One region of the Brevibacterium pityocampae genome, then DNA from elsewhere that is predicted to be linked to it. Evidence: predicted binding sites of a transcription regulator. Region 1 holds the regulator's gene; each other region holds the start of a gene.
What was found. The regulator LexA, encoded in region 1, represses DNA repair genes until DNA is damaged. The targets are predictions, from matches to a motif close to TCGAACANNTGTTCGA.
Positions count from the first base shown of each region.

Region 2: a site for LexA is predicted at 2,236-2,251, ahead of ABD883_RS12525 (Rv2578c family radical SAM protein). Genes of this name have one in related genera too.
Region 3: a site for LexA is predicted at 3,358-3,373, ahead of ABD883_RS13125 (HNH endonuclease signature motif containing protein). Genes of this name have one in related genera too.

Region 1 covers NZ_BAABGL010000001.1:50,335-57,184, reverse strand. The annotation lists gene ABD883_RS00255 (ATP-dependent DNA helicase) at 1-1,816, shown strand, start outside; gene lexA (transcriptional repressor LexA) at 1,959-2,711, opposite strand; gene ABD883_RS00245 (LysM peptidoglycan-binding domain-containing protein) at 2,994-3,353, shown strand; gene ABD883_RS00240 (histidinol-phosphate transaminase) at 3,363-4,625, shown strand; gene hisB (imidazoleglycerol-phosphate dehydratase HisB) at 4,622-5,224, shown strand; gene ABD883_RS00230 (hypothetical protein) at 5,221-5,820, shown strand; gene hisH (imidazole glycerol phosphate synthase subunit HisH) at 5,817-6,428, shown strand; gene priA (bifunctional 1-(5-phosphoribosyl)-5-((5-phosphoribosylamino)methylideneamino)imidazole-4-carboxamide isomerase/phosphoribosylanthranilate isomerase PriA) at 6,450-6,850, shown strand, end outside.
Region 2 covers NZ_BAABGL010000034.1:66,297-73,146, reverse strand. The annotation lists partial or broken gene ABD883_RS12535 (transposase family protein) at 83-763, shown strand; one part of gene ABD883_RS12530 (IS3 family transposase) at 797-1,720, opposite strand; one part of gene ABD883_RS12530 (IS3 family transposase) at 1,723-1,980, opposite strand; gene ABD883_RS12525 (Rv2578c family radical SAM protein) at 2,361-3,383, shown strand; gene ABD883_RS12520 (hypothetical protein) at 3,617-4,021, shown strand; gene ABD883_RS12515 (cation-transporting P-type ATPase) at 4,222-6,850, opposite strand, start outside.
Region 3 covers NZ_BAABGL010000036.1:21,934-28,783, reverse strand. The annotation lists gene ispG (flavodoxin-dependent (E)-4-hydroxy-3-methylbut-2-enyl-diphosphate synthase) at 1-169, shown strand, start outside; gene ABD883_RS13145 (GNAT family N-acetyltransferase) at 169-1,044, shown strand; gene ABD883_RS13140 (RNA-binding S4 domain-containing protein) at 1,118-1,558, opposite strand; gene ABD883_RS13135 (DUF1990 family protein) at 1,728-2,228, shown strand; gene ABD883_RS13130 (carbon-nitrogen hydrolase family protein) at 2,266-3,189, opposite strand; gene ABD883_RS13125 (HNH endonuclease signature motif containing protein) at 3,594-5,396, shown strand; gene ABD883_RS13120 (beta/alpha barrel domain-containing protein) at 5,565-6,521, opposite strand; gene ABD883_RS13115 (CaiB/BaiF CoA transferase family protein) at 6,518-6,850, opposite strand, start outside.

The DNA of each region.
Region 1 (6,850 bases):
CCTCGTGCCCGCGCTCGAGCACGCCGTGCGCACCGGCGAGCGGGTCGTGGTATCGACGGCGACCCTGGCGCTGCAGAACCAGATCGTCAACCGCGACGTGCCCCGCCTGCTCAAGGCGCTCGGCGGAGACCTCGAGCGCAAGCCGCGCGCCGCCGTCCTCAAGGGCCGCCGCAACTACGTGTGCAAGCACAAGCTCGACGGCGGCTACCCCGATGACGCGCTCGGCATGCTGTTCGACCTCGGGGCCGACGACGCCGCCGGGCGCGGCTCCGCCTCGGCGTCCGCGTCCGCGCTCGGCGAGGAGATCCAGCGGGTGCGCAGCTGGGAGCGGATCACCGAGTCCGGGGACCGCGACGACCTCGTCCCCGGTGTCTCCGACCGGGCCTGGGCCCAGGTGTCGGTCAACGCCTTCGACTGCCTCGGCTCGAAGTGCCCGGTGTTCGAGGAGTGCTACGCGGAGCGGGCGAAGATCGCCGCGGCCGCAGCCGACCTCGTCGTCACCAACCATGCGCTGCTCGCGATCGACGCCTTCGGGGACCACGCGGTGCTGCCCGAGCACGACGCCGTCGTCATCGACGAGGCCCACGAACTGCGCGACCGGGTGACGAACGCGCTCTCCGGTTCGCTCACCGTCGCCATGCTCCACGCCGCCGCGCAGGCCGCGCGGAAGAACACCGCCGTGCAGGACGGGGTGATCGGGCTCCTCGAGACCGCCGCCTCCGCCTTCGACAAGGCGCTCCAGGCGACCACCGAGGGGCTGCTCCAGGTCTGGCCCGAAGCGCTCACCACCGCCGTCATCGCCGTCCGCGACGCAGCCCGGCAGATCCTCGCCGAGGCCGGTCGCGGCACCGAGTCCAAGGAGGCCGACGCCGGCCTGCAGATGGCCCGGGCCCGCCTCCAGGAGGTGTTCGAGCTCGCCGAGCGGATGAGCGAGCTCGCCGACAACGACGTCACCTGGGTCACCCGCTCGACCTTCCGGGAGACGGAGACCGTCTCCCTCGTCGTCGCTCCGCTCAGCGTCGCCGGCACCATGCGCAACGGGATCTTCGCCGAGTCCACCGTCGTCGCCACCTCGGCGACCCTGGCACTCGGCGGCCGGTTCGAGCCAGTGGCCGCCTCGCTCGGCCTCGCCGGTCCCGAGGCGCCCCGGTACGACGCGATCGATGTCGGCTCCCCGTTCGACTATCCCAAGCAGGCGATCCTCTACGTCGCCTCCGGGCTGCCCCGACCGGCGCGCAGCGGGCTCAACGAGGAGATGATCGCCGAGCTGCGCGAGCTCGTCACCGCCTCGCGCGGCGGTGCGCTCGGACTGTTCTCCTCCCGCTTCGCCGCCGAGCAGGCCGCGACGGCCCTGCGCGAGACGCTCGACACGCCGGTGCTGCTCCAGGGGGAGGAGTCGCTCGCCGCGCTCGTCGCCCGGTTCTCCGCGGAGGACGACACCTCGCTGTTCGGCACGATGTCGCTGTGGCAGGGGGTCGACGTGCCGGGCCGCACGTGCCGGCTCGTCGTCATCGACCGGATCCCGTTTCCGCGCCCCGACGACCCCCTCACCCGTGCGCGCACGCAGGCCGCCGAGCGGAACCGCGCCAACGGCTTCATGACGGTCAGCGCCACCCACGCCGCGCTCCGGCTCGCGCAGGGGGTCGGCCGGCTCATCCGCACCACCGACGACCGCGGCGTGGTCGCCGTGCTCGACTCCCGGCTGCGCACCGCGCGCTACGGAGGCTTCCTCGCCGATTCGCTGCCTCCGATGTGGCGCACCGAGGACGGCGCGGCGGTTCGCTCCGCCCTCTCCCGCCTCGCCGAGCAGGACTGAGGCCGACCGCCGGGGTACGACGAGGGCGGGATCAGACGAAGCCTGGGTGGGGCCCGGCCGGGCACGACGAGGGCGGAGCACCGATCGGTGCTCCGCCCTCGTGACGCTGCGGACGCGCTGCGCGGTCGGTGCCCAGCAGGCCTCAGACCCGCCGGATGACCGCGGTGACGATGCCCATGATCGTGGCGTGGTCGCCGTCGATCGGGTCGTAGATCGGGTTCTGCGGCAGCAGCCACTGCTTGCCGCCGCTGCGCTTGAGCGTCTTGACCGTGGCCTCCTCGTCGAGGAGTGCCGCGACGATCTCGCCGTTCTCCGCCGACTGCTGGCGCCGCACGACCACCCAGTCGCCGTCGCAGATCGCGGCGTCGATCATCGAGTCGCCGGCGACCTGGAGGAGGAAGAGGTCACCGGAGCCGACGACCTGGGTGGGCAGGGCGAAGACGTCCTCGACCGCCTGCTCCGCGGTGATCGGGCCGCCGGCGGCGATCCGCCCGAGCACCGGCACCATCGCCGTGTTCGCCGAACCGGGTTCGGCGGCCGGCGGGGCCTCCTCGGCCGGGTTGACGATCTCGATCGCACGGGGGCGCTTGGGATCGCGGCGCAGGTAGCCGAGGCGCTCGAGCTGGGAGAGCTGGTGGGCGACGCTCGACAGGGACGCCAGACCGGCGGCCTTGCCGATCTCGCGCATGCTCGGCGGGTAGCCGTTGGTGTACACGGCCGACTCGATCGTCTCGAGGACGAGCCGCTGGCGCGGAGTGAGGCGCTGGTCCCCGGCGGCGGCCGAGCCCTCGGGGAGCTCGACGATATCGGCCTGGGTGGCGCGGAAGTCCTCGATCTCGTCGACGACGGCGTCATTGCGCGGGCGTCCTCTGGGGCGTCGTGATTGGGGGCTCATTCCTCTTCCCTTCCCGTTCCTCTCACCGTGCTGCACGACCGGAGCGTCGTGGGCTCCGGTCCCGACCGCGAGGCCGTGTCCGTGCCCGGTGCAACACTTCGAACATAGCCGATCGCGACGTCGTTCGAATCCATTTTCACACACGTGTTCGAGAAATAGTGGACATCCGTTCGATTGTCGTGTTCAATAGTACATGAGTTCGAATCCCCGGACCGCAGTCGCCGCGCATCATCAGTTCGGCGCACCGGCCGGCCTCGGGATCGATGAAGAGGAGGACACCCCATGTCTGCAAACACCGCACCCGCACCCGCACCCGCGGCCGCCACCGTGCTCACCCCGCGCGGTCGCCGCGCCCTGCGCCTGGCCCGCACCCTCGGTCTGGCCCTGTGCGCGCTCGTCATCGGGATCGTCATCGCGCTGAGCTCCGGGGCCCAGGCCTCCGCCGGGTCCGCCGCCGGCGCCCCGGCCGGTGCGGGCTTCGACACCGTCGTCGTCGAGGAGGGCGACTCGCTGTGGTCGATCGCACAATCGGTCTCCGGCGGCCAGGACACCCGTGACGTCGTCCTCGACATCGTCGAGGTCAACGGACTCGACCGTCAGGTGGTCCACCCCGGGCAGGAGCTCGCCGTCCCCGGACGATAGACTTCTGCGGTGACGACTCTCGATGATCTCCCGCTCCGGGACGACCTGCGCGGCCGATCCCCGTACGGCGCCCCGCAGCTCGACGTCCCCGTCCGGCTCAACGTCAACGAGAATTCCCATCCCGTCCCCGCGGAGGTCGTGAGCGCGCTCGAGCACGAGCTCTCCGCGGTGCTCCACGACCTCAACCGCTACCCCGACCGCGAGTTCGACCGCCTGCGCTCCGCGCTCGCCCACTACCTCGACGGGGTGCTCGAGCGTCAGGGAGGCCCTGCCGCCGGAACCGCCGCGCCCGAGCGCACCGACTCCGTGCGCAGTGCCACCGAGAACACCGGCACCGGGCGCATCGACCCGGCGCAGATCTGGGCGGCGAACGGATCGAACGAGGTCCTTGCCCATATCCTCCAGGCCTTCGGCGGTCCGGGCCGCACCGCGCTCGGCTTCACCCCGAGCTACTCGATGCATCCGCTCATCACCGCGTCGACCGGCGCCGTGTGGATCGCCGTCGACCGCGAGGCGGACTTCGGGATCAGCGTCGAGTCCGCGGTGGCCGCCGTGCGCGAGCACCGGCCCGACGTCGTGTTCCTCTGCACCCCGAACAACCCCACCGGCAACGGTCTCGACCTCGCCGTCGTCGAAGCCGTGCTCGCCGCGAGCACCGGCATCGTCATCGTCGACGAGGCCTATGCCGAATTCGCGCGACCCGGATTCCGCACCGCGCTCACGCTCCTCCCGGACCACCCCCGGCTCATCGTGTCGCGCACGATGAGCAAGGCCTTCGCCTTCGCGGGCGTGCGCCTCGGGTACGCCGTCGCACACCCGGCCGTGATCGACGCGCTGCGCCTCGTGCGGCTGCCCTACCACCTGTCCGCGCTGACCCAGGCCGCCGCCTGCGCCGCGCTCGCCCACGCCCCCGCACTGCTCGCCACCGTCGACGCGCTCGTCGAGCAGCGCGAGCGCATGGCCGCCGCCCTGCTCGACGCCGGCTTCACCGTGGTGCCGAGCGACTCGAACTTCCTCCTGTTCGGCGGCATCGCCGAGCCCCACGCCCTGTGGCAGGACCTCCTCGACGCCGGCGTCCTCGTCCGCGACACCGGGATCCCCGGTCACCTGCGCGTCAACGCCGGCACCGCCGAGGAGACCGACGCCTTCATCGATGCCGTGCACCGGGTGCTCGAGAGCACCCCGGAGCACCTCGCCGCCCCCACCCAGATCCCCGCCGGCCCGCCCGTCGGCGCCGCCCCCCGGACAGCAAAGGACCAGGACCCCGCATGACCGAACGCCAGGCCTCGGCACACCGTGCGACGAGCGAATCCGACGTCACCGTGCGCGTCGACCTCGACGGCACCGGTGCCTCGGACATCTCCACGGGAGTGCCGTTCTACGACCACATGCTCACCGCCCTGTCGAAGCACTCGCTCATCGACCTCAACGTGAAGGCCGAGGGCGATGTCCAGATCGACGTCCACCACACCGTCGAGGACACCGCGATCGTCATCGGCCAGGTCCTGCGCGAAGCGCTCGGCGACAAGGCCGGGATCCGCCGCTACGGCGACGCGCTCGTACCGCTGGACGAATCGCTCGCGCGGTGCGTCGTCGACGTCTCCGGCCGCCCGTATTTCGTGCACAGCGGCGAGCCCGAGGGCCAGCAGTACCACCTCATCGGCGGTCACTTCACCGGCTCGATGGTCGCCCACGCGCTCGAGTCGCTGGCATTCAACGCCGGCTTCACCGTCCACCTCTCGCTGCTCGCCGGTCGCGACCCCCACCACATCGCCGAGGCCCAGTTCAAGGCCTTCGCCCGGGCGCTGCGCGCCGCGGTCGAGCCCGACCCGCGCGTCACCGGGATCCCGAGCACCAAGGGAGCACTGTGAGCCGCACCGTCATCGTCACCCCCTTCGGCCGGCCGGATCAGCTCGCCGCGGCGTGCGTGCTCTCCGACATCCCCGGCGAGGTCGTGCCGATCGGAGACTTCTCCGCGCTCGTGCTCTCCGGCACCGACATCGCCGAGGGCAACGCCGCGGCCGCACAGCTCTCGAAGCTCACCGGACAGCACGAGGTGCTCCTCCTCGTCCGCAACGACGAGCAGATCGACGCTGCGCACTACCGGCGCGGCACCCGGGAGGCCGACGTCCCCGCCGGGCTCGCCCTCACCAACCTGCCCTCCGAGCTCGAACAGCTCCTCCTCGAGACCCTCGCCCCGCAGGACATCGACGGCTGGATCGACACCGGTTCGATGACGAAGCTCCAGGCGAGCGCGGCGACCATGACCCCGGCCCGTGCGGCACTCGCCCGCACCGCGATCCTGTGGGGCGTCGTCGCGCTCCTCGCCGTGATCGCGATCGTCGTCGGCGTCATCGCCGCGCTGAGCGGGATGACAGCGGCCTGGGTCGCCGCCGGACTCGGCCTCGTCGTGCTCGTCCTCGCCGCGCTCCGCCTCCGCTCCCTGCTCGCCGGACGCACCGCATGAGCGCCCCGGTCGCGGTCCTCGACTACGGCTCGGGGAACATCCGTTCGGCCGTGCGGGCGCTCGAGCGCACCGGTGCGCGCGTCGAGCTCACCTCCGACCCGCAGCGCGCCGCCGCTGCCGCCGGCCTCGTCGTACCCGGGGTCGGGGCGTTCGCCTCGGTCATGGACGGCCTGCGTGCCGGCGGTGCCGTCGACGTCATCCGCGAGCGGCACGCCGCCGGCCGACCGCTCCTCGGGATCTGCGTCGGCCTCCAGGTGCTGTTCGCCTCCGGCTCCGAGCACGGGGTCACCAGCGCCGGCATCGGCCTGTGGGCCGGCGAGGTGACCCGCCTCCACGCCCCGGTGATCCCGCACATGGGCTGGGACACCGTCGCCCCGCCGGCCGACAGCGCGATGTTCGCCGGGATCGGCGACGAGCGCTTCTACTTCGTGCACTCCTACGCCGCGCACACCGCGCCGGCAGGAGCGCGCACCACCACGACCGTCCACGGCGAGCCGTTCGTCGCAGCCGTGGAGGACGGGTCCACCTGGGCCACGCAGTTCCACCCCGAGAAGTCCGGGGACGCCGGCGCGCAGCTGCTCGCCAACTGGGTGAAGGCCCTCGACTGAGAACCGATGAAGGAAGAGACGATGACTGAACTCGTGACAGAACCCGCGCTCACCCTGCTGCCGGCCGTCGACGTGGCCGACGGCAAGGCCGTGCGGCTGGTCCAGGGCGAGGCGGGCTCCGAGACCGACTACGGCTCGCCCGTCGAGGCCGCGCAGCAGTTCGAGGACGCCGGGGCGGAATGGATCCACCTCGTCGACCTCGATGCCGCGTTCGGCCGCGGCTCGAACTACGCACTGCTCACCCAGGTCACCAAGGCGTTGTCGATCAAGGTCGAGATCTCCGGCGGCATCCGCGACACGGAGAGCCTCGAGCGCGCCCTCGACACCGGTGCGGAGCGGGTGAACATCGGCACCGCGGCGCTGGAGAACCCGGCCTGGACCGCCGAGGTCATCCGCGACTACGGCGACCGGATCGCGATCGG
Region 2 (6,850 bases), on a different contig from region 1:
TCGGCGTGGCGATAGGTGGATAGAGGTCGAGGCCTTCCGAAGATGGAGGTTCTTACACCAATCCATCCAGAAGACCTCGACGATGCCCCAGCCTACTTTCACCACCCCTGACCTCAACAGCTTCTGCCTCCTCGACTCCCTCGGCCTGATGGTCACCGGCCAACAGATCCGCCGCGACCGGGCCATCCTGGAATGCAGAGTCATCGAAGACGATCCATGGTGCCGTAACTGTGGCGCAGAGGGGCTGCCGCGGGGCACGGTAGTCCGGAAGCTGGCGCACCTACCGTTGGGGTGGCGACCCACGGTGCTGTGGGTTCGGGTTCGCCGATACCGATGTGCTGACTGTGGCATCGTCTGGCGCCAGGACACCACCACAGCGGCGGCACCGCGGGCGAAGTTGAGCAGGCATGCGGTGCTGTGGGCCCTGAAGTCGGTGGTGATCGACAGGATGAGCATCGCAAGGGTCGCCGCCGCACTGGCCTGCTCTTGGCATACCGTCAACGACGCCGTGTTGGCCGCCGGCCGGGACCTGCTCATTGAGGACCCTCACCGGTTCGACGGGGTGAAGGTCATAGGTGTTGATGAGCATTGCTGGCGCCACACCGGGCGCGGCTCCCACTATGTCACCGTGGTCATCGATCTGACCCCGGTGAAGGAACGCCGCGGCCCTGCCCGGCTGCTGGACATGGTCCCGGGTCGTTCCAAGCAGGTGTTCAAGACCTGGCTGGATGCTCAGAGCGAGGGGTTCAGGGAGGGGATCGAGGGGGACTGCTGACGGTTTAGTTGACTCCGGGGTTTATGCCGCCAGAGCGACGGCCTTGTGGTGAACAAGCTCGTATTCAACCGGAGTCAGTTTACCCAAACGCCGTTGCCGACGCTTCCGGTGGTAGGTCCGCTCGACCCAGTGGACGATCGATGTCCGCAACCTCGCTCGCGTGTCCCAACGGCCCCGGTCGAGGACGTTCTTCTGCAACACAGCGAAGAACGATTCCATCGCCGCATTATCACCAGCAGCGCCGACCCGACCCATCGATCCGACTAGCCCGTAACGCCGTAGAACCTGCTGGAACTTACGAGAGCGAAATTGCGACCCGCGATCCGAGTGAACGACACACCCTGCCACGGCTCGCGGTCCGCCACGACGAGCCACAGCGTCATCAATCGCCGCCACAGCCAGACGAGATTTCATCCTCGAATCGATGGCATAACCGACGATTCTGTTGCTGAACACATCCTTGACCGCGCACATATACAGCTTGCCCTCACTGGTGTGATGCTCGGTGATATCGGTCAGCCACAACTCGTTGACTGCCTTTGCTGTGAAGTCGCGTTCGACGAGGTCATCACACACTGGCGGGCCGGGCTTCTTACCGTGCTTCCGGGCTCGTTTGATCGTGTGGGAGAACAGCTCCTGCTGCGAGCACAGCCGCCACACACGACGTTCAGAGGCGCTGTATCCGCACGCCTGGAGCTCATCAGCGATGAACCGGTGCCCGAACCCAGGATCGTCCGTATGAACGTCGTAGGCGGCATTGATCAAGTGCGCCTCCTCGAGTTCCCGGTCAGAGACAGGTTTCGCGCACCACTTGTAGAAACCCTGCTTGGTAAAGCCGAGTACCCGGCAGGCCACTGCCACCGGCACCCCGGCGGCAGCAAGGTCGAGGACCAGCGGGTACATCATTTTGGGTGATGACCACCGAGCTTCAAGTTCGCTTGCGAGAGATACGCTGCAGCCTCGCGGAGGATCTTGTTCTCCCGCTCGAGTTCCCTGATCCGCTTCAGTGCTGCTGCCTGGGCGCGAGACTCCTCGACATCACGAGAGGGCTCGAGTCCGTGCTCACGCAGGCGTGAGTCACGCACCCAGGCCTGGAGAGCTGACTTCGAGATGCCGAGGTCGGCGCAGACCTGCTTCTGGGTCATCCCCTCGCCCAGGAGCTCGAGAGCTGATTGCTTGAACTCATCGGTGTAGATCTTTGGCATGACTTCCATCCTTCCTGGAACTTATCCAGTCGTGAAGTCAACTAAACCCTCAGCAGTCCCTATGTATTGAGACAGGTGTTGACGATGTACTGAGACTCAACACCGCTAGCCCGACAGATTTTTCCGACACAGTGTCGGAACCGTAGGTCCGGAATCCACAGGGATTCCGGACCTCCGTCATTCAGTGCACCTGACGCCCTCCGCGTCACCGCAGCCCCCTCCTTCCTCGCCCCTTCCTCACCCCTTGACCGGCGTTAGAACATGTGTTCGAATCGTTGTATCGGGCGCAGAGCGCGCCCCGCGCTCCGACGATGCAGGCGCCGGTGGTGCGCACAGCGCCCGGCAGCAGGAGGGCGGCGGCAGGTGGACGGAGGACGACCATGAGGTGGAACCAGCAGAGCGTCCTCGATCCGATGGCGATGGTCAACGTCCGCGGCCTGCTCCGCACGGTGAGCACGCCGGAGTTCGCCGGGATGACCTTCCACGAGGTCCTCGCCAAGACCGCGCTCAACAAGGTCCCGCCGGCCAGCGCCATGCCGTTCCCCTGGACGGTCAACCCCTACCGCGGCTGCTCGCATGCCTGCGTCTACTGCTTCGCGCGCAATACCCACCGCTACCTCGACCTCGACGCGGGTGAGGACTTCGATTCGCAGGTCGTCGTCAAGGTCAATATCGCTCAGGTGCTCGCCGCCGAGCTCGCGCGGCCCCGCTGGGTGGGTGAGCACGTGGCGCTCGGCACGAACACCGATCCCTATCAGCGGGCGGAGGGCCGCTACGCGCTCATGCCCGGGATCATCGACGCGCTCGCCGCGCACGGCACCCCGTTCTCGATCCTCACCAAGGGCACCCTGCTGCGCCGCGACCTGCCGCTGCTCGCCCGTGTCGCCGAGGACGTCCCGGTCGACCTCGCGATGTCGATCGCGGTGTTCGACGACGCACTCCAGCAGATGGTGGAACCCGGTACCCCGACGACGGCCGCCCGGCTCGCCACCGTGCGCGCCGCGGCAGACCTCGGGTTCCGGGTCACGGTGTTCCTCATGCCGGTCCTCCCCTACCTCACCGACTCCCCCGCACAGCTCGAGACCGCGGTGCGTGCCATCGCCGCATCCGGTGCGACCCGGGTCGTCCACGGCGCCCTCCATCTGCGACCGGGTGCGCGCGAGTGGTTCCTCGCCTGGATCGACCGTGAGCACCCGCACCTGAGCCGCCGCTACCGCGCCCTCTATGCGCACTCCTCCCACGCGCCGCGTTCCTACCGCGCCCAGCTGTCCCGGCGGATCGGCCCGCTCCTCGACCGGTACGGGCTCAGTTCGCGGGCGGACGACGACTACGCGCGAGGACGCTCCCGGGATCGGCAGGCAGTTCCGGCCGCCGCCCCCGCGCTCACACCGACGCTCTTCTGACGAGGCCTGCACCCGGAACACGGACTGCAGCAGGAACTGCACCGGCGGGCGGAGACTGTGCAGGCTGCGCCCGCCGGTGCGGTTTCCATCGCACTCCCCCAGCACCCAGCGACCACGCGGGCTCGAACCCCGGAATACCCCGCCGGGGCGTGCTGTTGGGGTTGATGGACACGGCCGCACCAAGGCCTCTGCAGCCTCGACGGACACCGACCGCATTCGACGAAGGGACCCCCATGGGCTTCAGCATCGCCACCACCGCGCTCCGCGCCATCCCCGGCGCCTTCATCCTCAACTCCGGCGTCGGCAAGCTCGGCATGCCGCGCGAGATGGCCGAGGGTCTCCAGGGCATGGCCGCCTCCGGCGTGCCGAAGCTCGGCGAGCTCACCCCGGAACAGTTCGCGAAGTTCGTGAGCTACGGGGAGATCGCGGTCGGCGCGGCGCTGCTCGCCCCCATGGTCCCCAAGCGCATCGCCGGAGCCGCGCTGGGCACCTTCGCCGCAGGGATGCTCGCGATGTACTTCCGCAACCCGGCGATGACCGAGGAGGACGGTGTGCGTCCCAGCCAGGACGGCACCGCGCTGGCCAAGGACGCCTGGCTCGCCGCGATCGCGATCGCGCTGATCTTCGGCCGCAAGTGACGCGCCTCCTCCGGCCGTGACACGGCAGCGCTGAGCGCGGCCGCACGACGGGCCCGAGTTCACGAGCGCACCCTGAGCACGATACAGGCGGGGCACCCGGATTCCGGGTGCCCCGCCTGTGTCGTCTGAACCTGTCCCGGCTCGGGCCGATCCGCCCCCGACTTGCGATCCGGAGCCGGTCCCGAGGCGGGAACCGCGGGTCAGGCTGTGCTCACCCCGACCGTGGCCTTCCGGGCGCGCCGCCGCAGGGCCTTGTCGACCTCGACGGTGAGGAACACGACGACCCCGACGATCACCGGAAGCAGCCAGCCGCTGAGCGGCACGGCGGTGGTGGCGAACGCGACCTGCATGAACGGAAGGTACCCGAAGGCGAGCTGCAGCCCGATCATCAGCGCGACGCACAGCCACGAGATGCCGTTCGTCGTGAACAGCTCACGGCGCATGCTGGACGCGGTGGTGAACCGGCTGGCGAACAGGTAGAAGATCTGCCCGACGACGAGCGTGTGCACCGCGATCGTCCGCGAGGTCTCGAGGTCGAGCCCACCGGACTGCGCGAGCAGGAACGCCCCGATCGTCGCCCCGCCGAGCAGCAGGGACACGTAGGCGATCCGCACGACCGCCTCGGAGTCGAGCAGGGAGGCCCGCGGATCCCGGGGCGGCCGCTCCATGATGCCGGGCTCCGAGGGCTCGAAGGACAGCGCGAGCGACAGCGTCACCGCGGTGATGAGGTTGACCCACAGCACCTGGAGCGGGGTGATCGGCAGGGTCATGCCGGCGACCATCGCGACGAGGATGACGAGACCCTGCGCGCCGTTCGTCGGGAGCATGAAGATGATCGCCTTGCGGAGGTTGTCGTAGATCGTCCGGCCCATCTCCACGGCGGCCGCGATCGAGGCGAAGTTGTCGTCGGTGAGGACGATGTCGGCGGCCTCCTTGGTCGCCTCCGTGCCCTTGATGCCCATCGCCACGCCGACGTCGGCGCGCTTGAGCGAGGGGGCGTCGTTGACGCCGTCGCCGGTCATCGACACGACCTCGCCGTCGGCCTGGAGCGCCTGCACGAGCCGCAGCTTGTGCTCCGGGCTCGTGCGCGCATAGACGTCGTGCTCGCGGACGATCTCCCGCAGTTCCTCGTCGGTGCTCGCCTCGAGCTCCGCCCCGGTGATCGCGCGATCACCGATCCCCATCTCCCGGGCGATCGCGGTCGCGGTGCCGGCGTGGTCACCGGTGATCATCCGCACCCGAACGCCGGCGCGCTGCACGGTGCGGATCGCCTCGATCGCCTCCTCGCGCGGCGGATCGATGATCCCGAACAGGCCGAGGAGCACGAAGCCGCCCGCATCGACGTCGTCCGTGGTGAGCTCATCGGTGCCCGGGTCGGCGCGCCGTTCGGCGGCGGCCAGCACGCGCAGGCCCGAGGCGCCGAGCCGGTCGATCTCCGCCTCCCAGTGGGCCCGGTCGAGCGGGGTGCCCGCATCGGGGCCGTCCCCCTGCCGGTCGCAGCGGTCGAGGAGCCGGTCGGGTGCGCCCTTGAGGTGGACCAGCCGGGTGCCGTCCGCCCCGGCATCGAGGGTGGCCATGTACTTGTACTCGGAGTCGAAGGGCACCTCGGCGAGCCGCTCGGCCTGCGGGTGGGCGCCGGACTTGAGGGCGAAGGTGCGGATGCCGCCGTCGGTCGGCTCCCCGTTGAGGACCCATTCCCCGTCGCGCTCGACGACACGGGAGTCGTTGGCGAGCGCGGCCACCTCGGCGATGGCGGCGAGCCCGGGGTGCGCTGCGAGCTCGATCGTCCCGCCTGCGGCGGCGTCCTCGGTGCCGGCACCCGGGGCGCCCGCGGTGGCAGGATCCGCGGCGCGGATCTCGCCGTCGGGCGCGTACCCGATGCCGGTGACCTCGAACCGGCCGGCGGTGGTGACGACCTCGCGCACGGTCATCTCGTTGCGGGTGAGCGTGCCGGTCTTGTCCGAGCAGATCGTCGTCACCGAGCCGAGCGTCTCCACCGAGTTCATGCGGCGGGTGATCGCGTTGCGCGAGGCCATCGCCTGCACGCCGAGGGCCAGGGTGATCGCGAGCACGGCGGGCAGGCCCTCGGGGATCGCGGCGACGGCGAAGCCGATCGCGGACATGAGCAGGCGCGGCCACGGGTGGTCGTAGAGGAGCCAGGACAGGAGCACCATGCCGACGGCGAGCACCACGGCGACGATCGCGAGCAGCGAGGAGAAGCGGGTCATCGAGCGGGTGAGCGGGGTGTCCATCGACTCGACCTCGCTGAGCATCGTGGTGATGCGCCCGATCTCCGTGCCGGTGGCGGTGGCGGTGACGACGCCGGTGCCGGAGCCCGCGGCGACGACGGTGCCGGAGTAGGCCATCGACGAGCGGTCCCCGAGCACGGCGTCCGCGGCGACCGGGTCGACGGCCTTCTCCGCCGGCACCGACTCCCCGGTGAGCGCGGACTCCTCGATGCGGAGGTTGACGGAGCGGAGCAGCCGGAGGTCGGCAGGGACCTTGTCGCCGGCGCGCAGCCGCACGATGTCACCGGGCACGAGCTCCTCCGCGTCGACCTCGGTCCAGTCGCCGTCGCGCAGCACCTCGCTGTCGAGGGACAGCATCGAGCGGATGCTCTCGAGCGCATCGGCGGCCTTGCCCTCCTGGAAGAACCCGACGAGCGCGTTGATGAGGACGACGGCGAGGATGACGATCGTGTCGATGACCTCGCCGAGGATGCCGGTGAAGACCGCGGCGGCGAGCAGCACGTAGATCATCGGGTCGTGGAACTGGCGCAGCAGCCGCTGCAGCGTCGTCTCCTGCTCGCTCGGCGGCAGCGCGTTCGGG
Region 3 (6,850 bases), on a different contig from region 1:
CGACCTCGGCGTGGCCAGCGGCAACGGCAAGGGGCAGATCTTCGTCAAGGGCGAGGTCATCAAGACGGTGCCGGAGTCCGAGATCGTCGAGACCCTCATCGAAGAGGCCATGCGCATCGCCGAAAAGATGGAGGCTCCGTCGGGTCCGGCCGAGGTGGTCGTCGGCTGATGCGGCTGGCCCGGCTCGGCCACGAGCACACCGACTGGTTGAGCAGGCTCACCGAGGCCGACCCCGCCCATCACGTGTTCCTCGCCAGTCTGCTCGAGCTCACCCGCAGCGCGCAGGTGTCGTCCCCGTCCGGGACCCTGTACGGGGTGTTCGACGGGGACGAGCCGGTCGCCGCCTACTGGATCGGCGGCAGCATCATCTCGCTCGGCGCGACCCCGCGCACCAACGCGCTCGTCGCCGACATGCTCAACTCGCGCGGCCGCTTCGCCTGTTCGATCATCGGCGACCACCGGCCGGTCATCGACCTCCAGCGGCGCCTGCGCTGGGGCCCGGCCCGCAGCGTGCGCGCTGACCAGCCGTTCATGGTCGCCGACCGGCAGCCCCGCGTGGCACCCGCCGCCGAGGTGCGGGTCGGGGACCTCGAGGACGTCAGCGAGGCCTACGCGGCGGCCGTCGAGATGTTCACCGAGGAGGTCGGGTTCTCCCCGGTGGAGAACGGGTCCGCGGGGTACCTGAGCAAGGTCCGCTCGAACCTCGCCAGCGGCTCCACCCTGCTCTACACCGCCGAGCGCGGGCCGGACGGCGAGCCGCTGCCCCGCTGGCCGGCGCAGAACTCCGCGCGGCAGGTCGTGTTCAAGGCCGACATCGGCATCCGCTCGGACACGGCGGTGCAGATCCAAGGGGTGTGGGTGCATCCGGCGTTCCGCGGCCGCGGGCTCGCCGCGCCCGGCATGGTCGCCGTCACGGGCCACGTCCGGCGCACCGTGGCGCCCGTCGTCAGCCTCTACGTCAACGCCTTCAACGCCCCGGCGCTGCGCACCTACGCCGCCGCCGGCTACTCCCAGCGCGGCCGGTTCGCCACGATCATCTACTGAATCCCGGAGTGCAATTCTCGAAGGTTCCTGGGAACGATTCCGCGAACCATCGCAATCTCACGCGACAGCAGCGTCAGTCGTCCTCCCGCGGGTCGAAGCGGAACTCACCGGGCGCCTCGGCGCCGGACCGGTCCCGTCCGCGCAGGGCCTCGAGCGCGCGCCGGTCCTTCTTCGTCGGCCGCCCGGTGCCCTTGTCGCGGCGCGGCACCCATCCGCGCAGGGTCGGATCCGGCGGGGGCGTGAGGTCCTCGTAGCACTGCTGGGCGATCGGCGCCCCGCCGCGCGTGTCGAGGAGGGCGGTGATGCGGAGGATCTTCTCGAATCCGGTGCGACGCACCCGGACCTCCTGACCGATCCGCACCTTCTGCGAGGCCTTGACCCGCTGGCCGTCGAGCTGCACGTGCCCGCCCCGACACGCCGTGGTCGCCGCCGACCGGGTCCGGAACATCCGCACGGCCCACAGCCAGACGTCGATGCGCTGGGATTCGCTGGAGTCGAAACGGGGTTCGGGCATGGGTCGAGTCTACGGTTCTCCGCAGAGCCGAGGACAGCTCGGAGCGGCATGGGGCGGCCCGGCCGGCCGTCCCCGCGCCGGCAGTGATGCGGATGCCTGGCAGCCCACCGGCAGCCCGCGGCAGACTCGGAAGGGGCGGATGCGTCCGCGGAGTTGAGAGACTGGGTGCATGACTCCACCACCGGTGAGCCTCACCGCACCCGCCCTCATCGACTGGACACCGCCGCGAGGCCTGCGCGCCCACGAGTCCACCTCGGTCATCGGGCGCGGCCAGGCGATGTGGGACCGTGCGAGCACCGAGGTCCTCCGCTGGACCGTGAAGACGCGCAGCGGGTTCCGGGTGGCGCCCGCCGCCGAGGCGGTCGTCGGCGCACGCCCGACGGTCACCGCCGGCCTGCTCGGGATCACGGTTGTCGAACCGGTCGAGGTGGTCGAGGTCGTCCGCGCGGCGGATCGGGTGGGCTTCGCCTACCGCACCCGCCCCGGCCATCCGCTCGACGGCGAGGAGGCGTTCATCGTCCACCGGACCGGACCCGAGGTGCGGCTGACGATCCGCTCCCTCACCCGGCCCGCCCCGGCCGGGTTCTGGCGGCCGCTGTACCCGGCACTGCTCGTCGCCCAGCAGGTGGTGCGCCGCCGCTACCGCGCCGCCCTGCGCCGGCCGGGCTGACCGGGACGACTCGGCTCGCGCAGGGGCGCGGCCCCGCTCAGCCGGTGAACTCGACGCCGGGCCGGGGTCGGGTGTCGACGGTGAGTTCGAAGACGTCGGGCCGGGAGTAGTGCCCGACCGGGTCGAAGTCGTAGGTGGTGCGGGAGCGGGCGGTGACGTCGACCTCGGCGGTGAGGATCGTCTCCTCGTCGTAGACGGGGCCGGCGAGCAGTTCGCCGGTGGGGCCGTAGATCGCCGAGCCGCCGCGGATCAGCCAGCCGGCCTCGTTCGGCTCGAGCACGCTCGCGTAGTCGTCCCCGAAGTCCTCCGCGCGGATCGCCTGGCACGCGGAGAGGACGAAGCAGCGGCCCTCCATCGCGATGTGGGCCATGGTGTGCTGCCAGGTGTCGCGATCGTCGACCGTCGGAGCGCAGTAGATCTCGACGCCCTGGGCGTACATCGCCTGCCGGAGCAGCGGCATGTAGTTCTCCCAGCAGATCACCGCGCCGGTCCTGCCGGCGGGGGAGTCGACGACCGGCAGGGTCGACCCGTCGCCGAATCCCCAGATCAGGCGCTCGGACCCGGTGGGCATGAGCTTGCGGTGGTGGCCGACGATGCCGTGCTCGGCGTCGATGTGGACGGCGGTGCAGTAGAGCGTCTGGCCGAGGCGCTCGATGATCCCCAGCACCGTGAACACTCCCGTGCGGCGGGCGGCCTCCGCGATCTCCTCGAGCTCGGGGCCGTCGAGGGCGACGGCGTTGTCGAAGTACCGCTGGTACTCGTCGCGGCCGGCATCGGTGCGCCGGCCCACCGGGGCGCCGAAGGTCAGACCCTTCGGATAGGTCCCGAGGGTGGCTTCCGGGAACACCGCGAGCTCCGCCCCGGCCCGTGCCGCGTCGTCGATCAGACTGCAGATCTTCGCCGTGGTGGCGGCGCTGTCGAAGGGGATGGAACCGGTCTGGACGACGGCGACTCGGGTCATGGTGACTCCTCGGATCGTGTGGTGTCGAGTGCGGTGGGTGACCGGCGGGTGCCGGTGTCCTCCTGCCATCGTGCCATCACCGGTGCAGTCACCGGCACCCGGACGTGCGGGGAAGGGCCGAGGTGCACCTCGGGTTCGTCCACAATCGATGGAACACAGGAGAGAATATTCAACTTATTTTCGAACGGGTTGTGGATAACGCGGTTTTTCTGCTGATTTGACCCGCTCCGTGTCCGTGCCTCTCGATAGCGTGGAATCACGGAAGCACCACCGCTCGGCGGGACCCGGAGCACGTTCGATCGAACCGGTCGGAGCGGGTGGAGCAGACGGCACCGGTTCGCAGTCGCTGGACCGCTGGACGAGGACCGGTGCAGTCGAGGCACGGAGAGGAGGCGAACAGGCCGATGACCGCGACGAGAACCGACCCCGCAGGCGCACGAGCGCCGGACGGAGTCCCGGCGCTGCTGCGTCTGCAGGACTCGCTGCCCGCCTACGATCGGCTCATGCTCGCGCGGATGCGCCTCATCGCGGACACCGTCGTCGAGGAGTGCCTCGACCTCGAGCCCGAACCGGCGCCCGAACTCGCCGCGGAGCCCATGTCCACGTCGAAATGGGTCCTCGAACGGATGACAGGGGAGCACCTCACCTGCCTCGCCGCCGTGCTCGATTCCACGATCACGCGCGCCTACTCGACCGCCCGAGACGCACTCATCGCCTGTTTCAGCCTCCATCGCACCCGTGCGCTCGTGGAGACCGGGACCATGTGCTTCGACCGGCTGCAGTACGCGGCGCGGCGCGCGCATCGCCTGGGGGATGCCGCGCTCGCCGAGCTCGACGCCGGGATCGCGGAGCTGCGACCCGATCTGTCGTGGAAGTCGTACTGCCGAGCGGTCAACGATCTCATCCGCCTGCTCACCGACAATGACGACCGGGCCGAAGACGTCCACATCCGCCGGCGCGTCGAGTTCTGGCGCAGCGATCCCTCCGAGGGGAAGCTCCTGCTGACCGGCCCGCTCGAACCGCTCTACGCCCTGCACCGGCGGCTCGAGGCCACCGCCCGGGCGATCGCGCGGGCGCAGACCGGCACCTTCGGCGAGCAGCTCCCGCCGGGATCGGTGATCATCGACGACCGCACGGTGCCGCAGCTGATGTTCGACCTCATGAGCACGCTCGCGCCCGGCACCGAGGTCGAAGTCCTCAACCCCGTCGACTTCGGCCGCGGCGACCCCGCCACTGGAACCGACGCCGGCGAGCTCGTCGATGCACTCATCCGAACCGCCGGTGGTGCGGCTGATGCGCGCGACGCTGCACCACCGGTCGATCCGGATCCGGCCTCGGGACCGGGCAGCGCGTCCGCTGACCCGAGCCGTGTCGTCATCACCTGCCCGACGAACCAGGAATGGCTGCGCCGACAGGCGACCGTCGTCGTCACGGTCCCATTCCTCAGCCTCACCGGACACGCCGAGCTGCCCGGCCATTGGTCGGACGGCGGGCCAGTTCCGGCGGAGATGGCCCAGCGGTTCGCGTCCCGGAGCTCGACGTTCTACCGGATCCTCACCGACCCCGTCTCCGGCGCCGTCTGCGACGAAGCCGCTCGCTCCTACGTGATCCCCAAGGGCACCCGGATGACGATGAACGAGAAGTGGATGTGGTGCACCGCGCCCGGATGCGCCCGGCGGGCCGAGACCTGCGACGCCGACCACGCGATCCCGTTCGATCATGCGGATCCGGCGGCCGGCGGCCGCACCGACCTGGAGAATCTCCACCCCCTGTGCAGGGCGCACCACCTGATGAAGACCAAGCGGATGCTCACGCTCCACGCCGGCCCGGGAGGGATGAAACGGTGGGAGTTCCCCCACGGCATCACCGCCGAGGTCCGCGCCGCCGAGCGCATCATCGACCGGGCTGCGGCCCGCGAGATGCTCCGCGTCCTCGGACTGCCGGACCCGAGCGGCCGCGCCGGACCGGAGAACCCTGACGACCGTGCCGGCCCAGCAGATCCCGGAGACCGCGCGGGACCGATGGATCCCGGTGACCAGGCCGGACCGGATGATCACCGATTCTGCTCCGGGCCTGATCGTTCGCCCGACAGTGCTGCTGATCGCGGCCGTCCGCGGCCCGCTGGGCCGCCCGATCCGTGGACCTGTCGCAGCGGCGCTGACGATGCGCTGTGGACCCATGCGGACGACGACCCGCCGCCGTTCTGAGAGGTGCGATCGGTCGCCGAGCCGCCGATGGGGTCGGATCCCGCGAACTGCGGTCGGCCAGGTGCAGGTGGGGCTATAGCATCACCTGGTCACGCTCGCCCGGTCGCGCGCGGGGTCACGGAATGCCGATCGACAGGTGATCGAGATCAGCTGGTCACACTCGCCTGGTCAGGACCCGCTGATCACCCACGGGAAGGCATGCGCGGTCGAGCGGGCGCCCTGTGCCGCCTTCGAGGCGTTGCGCTCGCCGAGGCGTGCGGTGAGGTCCTCACCGAGCTCGACGATCCGGGCGAACCGCTCCGTGGTGAGCCAGTCGGGCTTCGTCGCGAACAGGATGTCCTCGCTCGAGGTGTTCCCCGAGGCCCCCGGCGCGAACGGGCACCCGCCCAGACCGCCGAGCGCACCGTCGACCGAGGTCGCGCCCGCCGTGATCGCCGCCAGTGTGTTCGCCACGCCCAGCCCCCAGGTGTCGTGGCCGTGGAAGACGACGCCGGCATGCGGCCGCAGCCGTGCGGCCCCCGCCACGAGAAGCGCCACCTGAGCCGGATCGGCCTGCCCCAGGGTGTCGGCGATGACGGTCTCGCTGCACCGGGCCGCGCGCGGATCGGCCACGAGCGCGAGTGTGCGCCGCGGATCGACCGGCCCGTCGAAGGGGCAGGTGAACGACGTCGCCAAGCACAGCTGCAGCTCCGCACCCGCCTCGGCGGCGATGTCGAGGGCGCGGGGGAGCGCGGCCATCGAGTCCTCGGTCGAGCGTCCGATGTTCGCCCGGTTGTGCGCATCGGACACCGACAGGCAGTACTGCAGGCGGGTCACGCCGGCCGAGACCGCGCGCTCGACGTGGCGCGGTGTCGCCACCCACAGCCAGCAGCTGCGCAGCTCCTCCGGCCTGAGCGCGGCGACGACCTCGAGCGTGTTCGCCATCGGCGGGACGAGGTCCGGCCGGGCGAGCGAGCCGATCTCGAGCTCCGGCACGCCGAGCGCGAGCAGCTCCCGGATGAGGTCGACCTTGACCTCGGTCTCGAGGAGCCCACCGGTGAGCTGCAGGCCGTCGCGCAGCGTGACGTCGCGCAGCCGCGCGGTCGGGTGCGCACCGGGACGGATGCTGGTGGTGTCCTCGGTCATGGTCGTCCTCCCTCTGCTCCTGACGTTCTCCGTGCTCCATCGTCCTCACTGCCGGCCGCACTGTCGGCCCCGCCGCCGCCGAGGATCTCCGCGATCATCCCGGAATCGACCCCGGCGGCCTCGAGCACCTCGCGTGTGTGCTCCCCGAGGTCGGGACCGAGGTGATCGATCTCCACCGAGGTCCCGCCGATCACCGGGGTGATCCCGGGGAACGCGACATCGGTCAGCACCCCGTCGCCGGTGTCGACGTCGAAGCGCTGGATCATGTTCCGCGCCCGGTACTGCTCGTCGGCGAGGATGTCCTCGGCGGTGTAGATCGGCCCGGCCGG